DNA from 3 places in the Planococcus sp. YIM B11945 genome. Region 2 is predicted to be linked to each of the others. Evidence: riboswitches for the same ligand, from Rfam matches in the RefSeq annotation. Region 2 holds a riboswitch; each other region holds the start of a gene.

Region 1 (3,281 bases), on a different contig from region 2:
CTGTATCCATTGCGGAAATGCCATCAGATGCCAGACCGGGCTTGCCTTTATTACCACATGGGGCAATGTTTGGCGCCGTGCATCAAACCGGTCGAACGAGAAACCTACCAAGAAATGATTGACGGCATTACGAAATTCTTGAACGGCGGCTTCCGGGAAGTCAAACAGCAGTTGGTGGAAAAAATGTCCGAAGCGGCAGAAAATCTGGAATTCGAGCGGGCGAAAGAATACCGCGACCAAATTTCCCATATCGAGACCGTTATGGAAAAGCAGAAAATGGCGATGAACGATTTCACCAACCGCGATGTGTTTGCTTATGCGGTCGACAAAGGCTGGATGTGCGTCCAAGTGTTTTTTGTGCGCCAAGGCAAGCTGATCGAACGCGACGTTTCGTTATTCCCGCTATACCGGGACCCGCAGGAAGAATTCATGACATTCCTCGGCCAGTTTTACGAGCAATCGCACCACGTCAAGCCCAATGAGGTTTTATTGCCGGAAGGCGAAGACGCCGATTTGGTAAGGGAGTGGCTCGATGTCCGGGCGCTTGTGCCGCAGCGGGGCAAGAAAAAAGATTTGGTTGAACTCGCGAAGAAAAACGCTGAAATAGCCATCAAAGAAAAATTCCAGCTGTTGGAACGCCAAGAAACGAAAACGATCGGTGCGTGCGTCGAGCTCGGCGAAGCGATGAACATTGAAACGCCGCTGCGCATCGAAGCGTTTGACAACTCGCATATTCAAGGCGCCGACGCGGTATCGGCGATGATTACATTTATTGACGGCAAGCCATCTAAAAAAGATTACCGGAAATACAAAACACGCAATGCGTCAAAACCTGATGATTACGCAGCGATGCGCGAAGTCATCCGCCGCCGCTATACCCGCGTCTTAAAAGACAACTTGCCACTTCCGGATTTAATCATTATTGACGGGGGCAAAGGGCAAATCGAATCGGCGCGCGAAATTTTGGAAGACGAATTGGGCTTGTCGATTCCGATCGCTGGACTTGCGAAAGACGCCAAGCACCAAACATCACAACTATTGTACGGCTCGCCGATTGAAATGGTGCCGCTTAAACGAACAAGTGAAGCGTTTTACTTGCTGCAGCGCATCCAAGACGAAGTCCACCGTTTTGTTATTACGTTCCACCGCCAGCTGCGGGGGAAAAACGCCATTACTTCTTCCCTTGATAATTTAGAAGGCGTCGGGCCAAAACGCAAGCAGCAATTGCTGAAGCATTTCGGTTCGGTGAAGAAAATAAAAGAGGCATCCGTGGAAGAATTGAAAGAAGCGGGAATGCCCGTCGGATTAGCGTTGTCGATTCAAAAGCATTTTAGTGAAGAAACATTGTCAACCGAAAAATAGTATGCTATCGTAATAGCATAATTGAATCACTTGTAACGAGTGGTGATAGAGGTGCGAACGTCAAAAGTACCCATTCCGAGACAGACAGAGTCGATGAAGGATGGGGAAAGGGGCGGTCGCCGAAGTGTGCGATGTTGCTGTAGACACGCATGCTGGTTCTGCATTTAAGAAGTGCCGGGCTGTCAGAGTCGATCTCTGGAGGGCTATCTCACATGGACGTTTTTCGTGCATGGTAAAAGAGGTAGTTGGCTGCAAGCGCAGCGGGCTGCCTCTTTTTCTTTTGAGGGCCACATAAAGAGAAACTTCATTCAATGGGAGCTCCATCCCCAGTGAATGTTAGTTGATCCAATCGGGTTTTTACGGCCAGTGGACTCCCGGTTGGAACAACGGGAGTCTTACTGACCGTTAAAACGGGATAAATTGTGGGAGTGGATAAAATGGAGACAAGTGTGATGAAATTCGGAGGGACGTCGGTTGCAACTCCTGAGAAAATTATTGGAGTCGCGAAACGGGCCATCCGTGAAAAAGAGCAGGGCCGCCGCGTCGTGATTGTCGTTTCAGCAATGGGCAAAACGACGGACACGCTCGTGGCATTGGCGAATGAAATTTCGACGGAGCCGCCAAAACGGGAAATGGACATGCTGCTCGCAACCGGCGAGCAAGTGACGATTTCGTTGTTGGCGATGGCATTCAAATCGCTTGGCCACGAAGCCCTGTCGTTTACCGGCTGGCAGGCGGGAATCGAAACGGAATCCGTTCCGCGCAATGCACGCATCGAACACATTCACACTGAGCGCTTGGAACGTGTGCTGGACAGCGGTTTTATTTGCGTCGTTGCCGGATTTCAAGGCGTCGACAAAATCGGCAATATCACAACACTCGGCCGCGGCGGCTCCGATACCACTGCAGTCGCCCTCGCTGCCGCGTTGAATGCGGAAAAATGCGAAATTTACACGGATGTAGACGGCGTCTATACGTCAGATCCGCGATATGTCACAGGTGCGCGGAAACTCGAACAAATTTCGTATGACGAAATGCTGGAGCTCGCCAATCTCGGAGCAGGCGTCTTGCATCCGCGCGCGGTGGAATTTGCCAAAAACAACAATGTCCCGCTTTCGGTGAGAGCGAGTTATTCAGACGAACCGGGCACAACTATACAAGAGGTGATCACTGTGGAAAAAAATCTAATCGTCAGAGGCGTTGCGTTCGAACCGGGCATCGCCCGTATAACAGCAAGCTACGACAAACCGTTCAATGGCTCATTGGCCAAGATTTTCATGAAACTTGCGGAACACCACATCGATGTCGACATCATCGTCCAAAGCATCTCCGACGAAGTGCCGCCGTCCGTGTCCTTCTCAATTAAAGAAGACAGCTTGGATGAGACGATACGTGTATTGGAAACTTATCGCAGCGAAATCGGCTTCTCATCGGCCAATTTTGAAGTGGGTTTGGCGAAAGTCTCCATTGTTGGCTCCGGGATGGTTTCAAACCCAGGTGTCGCCGCGCGCATGTTCGACATTCTCCGCGTGCAGGACATTCCAGTCAAAATGGTCAGCACGTCCGAAATCAAAGTCTCCGTCGTCGTGCCGGCAAGCGACATGGAAAAATCCGCAAATGCGTTGCATGATGCTTATGGTTTGTCGTTTTAATAAATTATTTTGAGGCCCGTTGATTGACGGGTCTTTTTTTATTGGAAAAAGCTGTTTGGCATATAAAAATTCGTTAAATGAAAACAAATGTAAATTATCGAACATAAAAATGAATTAACGCACACAAGTTATATATTTCGAACACAAATTTACAAGAATGAACACAAATCGTATTTTTAAACGACAGTACAATAGCGAAACCTAGATAAAAAATCAAAACCAAGGCTCCGATTGCCTGTCAATTAATGGTATGCTCAATGCATGAGG
Region 2 (3,281 bases):
AGTCGATGTCTTTCAATACTTCATGCGTTCCAAAGGATTTGCTTAAATGTTGAATCTCAATTACTTTTTCCATAAGGTCTCCTCTTCCGTTCTCTGAATTTCTATCTTCAGTTTTTGATTTTATGCTCCGTGTCTTCCGGTTTCGCCACTTGCATCGGCAAACCGCCAATCATGCTGTAATTTTCGGGGCCATCCATTCTTCTTTCCAATTTGCGCAATAAAAGCGTGATCGCAAAGGTCATGATGAAATACAGCACACAGGCAACGAAGAATGACTCAAAATAGCGGAAGTTGTTTCCTGATACAGTTCTCGTTTGAAAGAATAATTCCGTCACTCCAATGACGCTCAATACGGCCGTATCTTTGATGTTGATGACAAATTGGTTGCCGGTTGCAGGCAAAATGTTGCGCACCACTTGCGGCAGGACGACATGCATCATCGTCTGAAAATGATTCATGCCGATTGCTTGGGCGGATTCGAATTGCCCTTTGTCGACGGAGACAATTCCGCCTCGGACGATTTCCGACATATACGCACCCGTATTGATGGAAACGATGAAAATCGCTGCAGTGAAAACGTCCATATCGATGCCGAACGCTAAAGCAGAGCCATAGAAAATGACCATGGCTTGCACCATCATCGGCGTTCCGCGGAAAAATTCAATATATGCGGAAAGTAAAAAATTAACGATTTTCAAAAAGAATTTTTTGATGCCACGCTCCGGCATCGGAATGGTATGGATCACTCCGATTAATAACCCAATCACCGCACCAATTATCGTGCCAATGATGGAAATCAAAAGCGTCATACCGGCACCCCGTAAAAACATTGGCCAGTTTTCTGTAATGATGTTGACGATCCATTCGTAACTCATGGTTTTCCTCCTAATTAAAACTTCAATTCCTATATAAGTTGAACTAATGATTGCCACTTATCGATATTTTGCAAAACAGCTCCGCTTACCGTCGGCTCGCGCTGAAGCAATAAGCGTCCGAAGCGACTTATAAAAAGCACTTTATTTAGGTCAACTTACAGAAGTGCTTACTTCAACTCCCGCCAATTCGGGAAAAGATAAAGCCGACTGCATCGCGATGCAGCCGGCACCATCTAAGCGCTATTGCGCAGCTGGTTGGTTCTTGATAGCAGTATCCATAATTTCCTGGCGCTCTTCTTCTGGAATAGACGTTAGCGTTTCGTTAATCTGTTTTGTCAATTCACTGCCTTTTTTAATCCCTACAGCAATAGCGGTATCTTCTTCCGACGTTTGGAAGCCTTCTGTAAATTCAACCATTGCATAATTTTCATTTGCTGCAGAAGCGCTGACCGCTTCTGGGCGTTCAGATACATAGCCATCAATCATTCCTGATTCAAGGGCTACCCGCATCGCCGGGAAACTTTCCATAGCGGTTTGTTTAGAAACTCCTTCAATTTGATCAATTACTGAATAATGGAACGTGTTCAATTGAGCGGTAACTTTTGCTCCTTTAAAGTCAGCAAGAGTTGTTGCCCCTTCGTATTTCCCGCCCTTCTTCACTACCATGACCAAGTCTGACGTATAGTAATGGTCTGAGAAATCGATGGTTTCTTTACGTTCTGCCGTCGGCGACATCCCAGCAACAATGGCATCAATTTTTCCAGAAGCCAGAGCCGGCACAAGGCCGTCCCATTCCGTTTTAACAATTACTAATTCCTTGCCCATATCTTCTGCAATCCGTTTTGCGATTTCCACGTCGTAGCCGCCTGCATATTCTGCGTTGCCATCGAGTTTAACGGCGCCGTTGGAATCATCCGCTTGCGTCCAGTTAAACGGCGGATAGCCTGCTTCCATTCCGACTGTAAACGTGTCTTTGTCTCCGCCTGAAGAGCCGGATCCTTCAGAGCCTCCTGAACCGCAGCCTGCCAACAGCAGCATGGCAGCTAGAAATACAATTGAAAATAACGATAATTTTTTCTTCATGTTCTTTTCCCCCTTCAATTTTCCGTGTTTATGCAAACAAAAAAGGCAACTTGCATAAAAAACGGCCTGAGATGAACTCAAGCCGAACTATGTATAGTTGCCTTAATCCTCTTCCGTCCCAAGTGGAGATAGCACATCTTACCGGCCCGGGATGGCCAATAAGATAGTCCTGCAGTTCTTAACTGCAGACCCAGCAAATAATACAGAGAAATATTATAAACTTCGGCGGTAGTTCCTTCTCCTAAGCATCACTGCTTCTCAAACTCTTCTTAGGACTGTTAACGACCGCGCCTCTACCTCACTTGTAAATAGTGAGGTTAATTCGTTATTTAATTATGTACCATAGTTTACAGTACTGTATTTCACATTGTCAACCAGCTCTGTACTTTTCAAAACATTTTCGATTGAAAAAGAGGATTCTTGCTTTGTTTTTCTCCTTTTACTGGAAAAAGCATGCGCCATCCGATGAAAACAGCGGCCATTAAGAGGACCAAGTAGAAGTAGATTCCATATGTGTAGCCGATGGCAATCCAATGGGCCAGTGCAAGCCCGCCGGTTATAATATTCAGTAACATCAATGTCCCCATTCCCGATTCCTGTGCAAACTCAAACGACTTTGAAAACGGAAACTCTTCGTCATTGATCATTTTGTAGGTAATAAGCGTCTGAACCACTCCCGCCAACAAAACGACTGCTAAATCGACTAAAACAGAAGCACCGAAAATCCACAAAAACGCGGCACTGACCACCAGCAATACAGGCAAATAAAGCTTTGCCAAAAATGCTTTCAAGGCACCGCTGTAGGCAAGGGACACTTGAGGAATGGGCGCTGCTTTGAATAACCAGCTGCCTTTATAGTTCCCTGAAAACTTGAGCATATGAATCACGTGCGGAATCATCAAATTGCAGAAGTAAATATAAAAAAACAAGTTTTCCGAAACCACATCCAGTCCGGTCTCTCCGCTGCCGCCATTGATCAGGAAGATAAACGGAAAGACGAGCGAAATGCCCAAAGTCGGATATACTTTTAACTTGAATTCCCTTTCCTGCTTCATCATCAAAGCGGAAAAAAGGAAAAACAAACGCTCTTCTTTGTTCGGGCACATGAATTTCCCCAACACTTCATCAAAGATGTTGACGCGTTTTTTTCGTTTCCGTGTATCGCTCAATAATTTCTCCAGATTCCGTTCAAAAGCTGGCATCATTCGAACGTATGCCAATATGGACAAAAGTGGAACAAGAATTGCCAACAAAGACAGCAGCAAAATCGGTCTACTCGCATTCCTGTTAAGCAGCCATTCAAACGGGGCCGCGAACCAAATC
Region 3 (3,281 bases), 280 kb from region 2:
ACCGAAAAATGACGATTGAAACGGCTTTTGAAGCAATGGAATTTTTCCATGCGCTGGTCGACCATGCGGCAAATTCTTACAGCACTGCGTACATAAGAGAGTACCAGCAAAACATGCAGTCGGCGCGCCAGGAATATTTGGAACTGTCGGCGCCGGTCGTGCCATTGAGTGACCGCATCGCCGTTTTGCCTCTCGTGGGTGAAATGGATTTAGACCGCGCCCGCCATGTACTAGAGAAAACTTTGTTGGCGGCCAATCAACTGAAAATCACGACGCTGATTATTGATTTGTCAGGCGTCGTCAAAGTGGACACCGTCGTTGCCGACCAAATCGTAAAAATTGTCCAGTCTTTGAAGCTTGTCGGAGTGACGGCCATTTTAACGGGCATTCGTCCGGAAATTGCCCAAACCTTGATCCAGCTTGGCGTAGACATTAACGGACTGGCCATTGGCGGCAGCTTGAAGCAAGTGGTTCAAAAACTGAATTTCAGCCTGTAAGCACATAAAAACCGATGGAGCCTGAGCTCTATCGGTTTTTTCAATGCATTTTTAATTAGCGGAAGTATTAATTTTATGCGGTGGCAGGACTTGGCGCAGCAATTCGGTTTGCGATGGTGTCAACGGCACCATCGGCAAGCGGACGCCGCCGACGTTCACGCCGGTCAAATTCAGAGCCGTTTTTACAGGCACGGGATTTGGTGCAGCGAACAACGCATCCATGACCGGCAATAGGGAACGGTGAAGAGCTGCCGCTTGAACGGTTTGGCCTTCGTTAAAGCGCGCAATCATCGCCTGCATTTCGTTGCCGATGATGTGGGAAGCGACCGAGACGATTCCGATTCCGCCGATTGCAAGCACCGGCAGCGTCAAGCCATCGTCGCCGCTGTATAAAGAAAATGTTTCCGGCGTGCGTTCAATGATTTCTGCCATGGCACCCAAATCGCCGCTCGCTTCTTTTACAGAAACGATGTTGGGAATGGAAGACAAGCGGACAATGAGGTCGACCGACATATTGACGACGCTGCGCCCCGGAATGTTGTACAGCATGACAGGAAGGCTCGTAGCTTCAGCGATGGCTTGGAAATGCTGGTACAAGCCTTCTTGGGAAGGCTTGTTGTAGTACGGGGCAACAAGCATTACGCCGTCTACGCCAGCTTCTTCGGCTTGTTTTGTTAGTGCAATCGAAGCGCGGGTGTTGTTGGAGCCGGTTCCGGCGATGACTGGAATGCGGCCATTCACCGCTTCCACGACAAATTTAAACAGTTCCACTTTTTCTTCGGTCGACAAAGTCGGTGATTCGCCGGTGGTGCCGGCGACTACGAAACCGTCCGTTCCGTTGGCGATCAAATGTTCAATCAAAATTTTTGTTGCTGAAAAATCAATGTTTTCATTTGCGTCAAATGGAGTTGCCATTGCTGTAATAACTCGGCCAAAATTCATACATACACGCCCTTTTACTAGTTTTTTGTAGAATCAGAGGCGGCGGGGGCAGCCGGGAACAAATAAAAAAGCAGCAACGAGAGCCTCGTTGCTGCAGTAAAAACGCGGTTTATCTTGCGTTTTTGTGCGTCAGATAGCCCTCCATATAGTTTCCTATATGACAGTTCTGCATTTGTTCAATGGCAGAACCAGCGGCAGGGGCTGTGGATTCCCCTTCGCTTCGGCAAATTCCCCTTTCGGCAAACGTCAACGGATTCCAACTTCCTCGGTTTGCGTACTGATGGTTTTTGCGCCTCTATCCTCACTTCAATGGAATGAAGCAGGAAGTATTCGATTAGCTAGACTTTAACAAAAATCTCTTTTAAAAGCAAGAAAAACCGGGTATTTACATAGGCAAGACGAGGAGTGGACAACGATGAACGAACACCAATTTGATGCGCTGCTCGGGGTGGAAACAGAAGAAATCCAGCAAGGATTCAACGATTCCCCCCATTTTCACCGATATGAACCGACTCCCTATCAATTGCTCGACCAGCTGTTTAGCCGCTACAAACTTCAACCTGGCGATCGGCTGGTCGATTTTGGCTGCGGGAAGGGGCGTCTGAATTTTTACGTCCATTATTTGTTCGGCTGTGAGACGGCCGGGATTGAGATGAATGAAACCTTCTACAAGGATGCCTTGAAAAATCGGGACAGCTACGAGAAAAAGCGGAAAAAAGCCAAAGGGAAAATCGCGTTTCATCATTGCATGGCGCAGGACTACCCCATCAGTGAGAGAGATAACCGGTTTTATTTCTTTAATCCGTTTTCGGTTCAGATTTTCATGACCGTTGTGAATCGGATTTTACTTTCCGTCGAAGAAACGGATCGGGAAGTCGATTTGCTGCTGTTTTTTCCTGGAGATGATTACATCGATTTTTTGGACCAGCAAACTGAGTTTCGATTAGTGGAAGAAGTCCGTTTGCCGGGGGCGCGGCGGAATCTGCGCGAGCGCTTTTTGGTTTACCGGCTTTCGTGAATCGGATTAAACCTTGGTCGAATTTGGGTATAGGCAACTAAGCGTTATGGAATGAAAGCGGGGAGATTTAGATGAAGTGGCAAGGAAGAAAGGGAAGCAGAAATGTAGAAGACCGCCGGGGAAGCGGCGGCGGCGGAAAGACACTCGTTGGCGGAGGCCTTGGCGGGATTGTCATCGTCCTCATTATCGCTTTTATGGGCGGCGACCCGGGGGCGATCCTGAACAGCTTGGGAGGCGCGGAGACCCAGTCAAATGAACCTTATATGGAGACCGAACAAGAACGCGAAATGGCGGAATTCGTATCGGTCGTTTTAGCGGATACAGAAGAAGTGTGGGCGGATGTATTTGCAGAAGAAGGGAAGGAATACGTGGATCCAACGCTTGTCCTGTTTTCGGGAAGTGTGGACTCTGCCTGCGGAACCGCGAGCGCAGCAGTCGGGCCGTTTTACTGCCCGGGCGACCAGAACCTGTATATTGACTTGAGCTTTTACGATGAATTAAAGCAGCAATTCCAAGCACCGGGCGATTTTGCCATGGCGTATGTCATCGCTCATGAAGTCGGCCATCACGTTCAAAACCTCTTGGGCACCATGGACAAAATCCAGCCGCAGCGAAGCCGCTTGAGTGAAGAAGATTACAACAAGCTGCAAGTGAAACTCGAGCTGCAGGCCGACTACTTGGCCGGCGTCTGGGCGCACCACGCACAAGGAATGGACTTGCTTGAAGAAGGCGATCTTGAAGAAGCTTTGACCGCCGCAAGCGCAGTCGGCGACGACACCATCCAGCAGCGCTCCCGCGGCTACGTGGTGCCGGAAAGCTTCACC

The links. Region 2 has a riboswitch for lysine ahead of ACRRQV_RS10690 (transporter substrate-binding domain-containing protein). Riboswitches for the same ligand answer to the same signal wherever they lie in the genome.
Region 1: it holds a riboswitch for lysine, as region 2 does, so the genes downstream of both, ACRRQV_RS00815 (aspartate kinase) here and ACRRQV_RS10690 (transporter substrate-binding domain-containing protein) in region 2, are expected to answer to the same signal.
Region 3: it holds a riboswitch for lysine, as region 2 does, so the genes downstream of both, dapA (4-hydroxy-tetrahydrodipicolinate synthase) here and ACRRQV_RS10690 (transporter substrate-binding domain-containing protein) in region 2, are expected to answer to the same signal.

What each region holds. Positions count from the first base shown of each region.
Region 1 covers NZ_JBOZWR010000001.1:150,169-153,449, forward strand. Annotated here, with positions in the region: gene uvrC (excinuclease ABC subunit UvrC) at 1-1,362, shown strand, start outside; lysine riboswitch at 1,401-1,576, shown strand; gene ACRRQV_RS00815 (aspartate kinase) at 1,800-3,014, shown strand.
Region 2 covers NZ_JBOZWR010000004.1:552,326-555,606, forward strand. Annotated here, with positions in the region: gene ACRRQV_RS10680 (amino acid ABC transporter ATP-binding protein) at 1-73, opposite strand, end outside; gene ACRRQV_RS10685 (amino acid ABC transporter permease) at 108-875, opposite strand; gene ACRRQV_RS10690 (transporter substrate-binding domain-containing protein) at 1,116-1,958, opposite strand; lysine riboswitch at 2,080-2,262, opposite strand; gene ACRRQV_RS10695 (hypothetical protein) at 2,348-3,281, opposite strand, start outside.
Region 3 covers NZ_JBOZWR010000004.1:270,891-274,171, reverse strand. Annotated here, with positions in the region: gene ACRRQV_RS09330 (STAS domain-containing protein) at 1-497, shown strand, start outside; gene dapA (4-hydroxy-tetrahydrodipicolinate synthase) at 549-1,439, opposite strand; lysine riboswitch at 1,566-1,745, opposite strand; gene ACRRQV_RS09320 (SAM-dependent methyltransferase) at 1,855-2,457, shown strand; gene ypfJ (KPN_02809 family neutral zinc metallopeptidase) at 2,529-3,281, shown strand, end outside.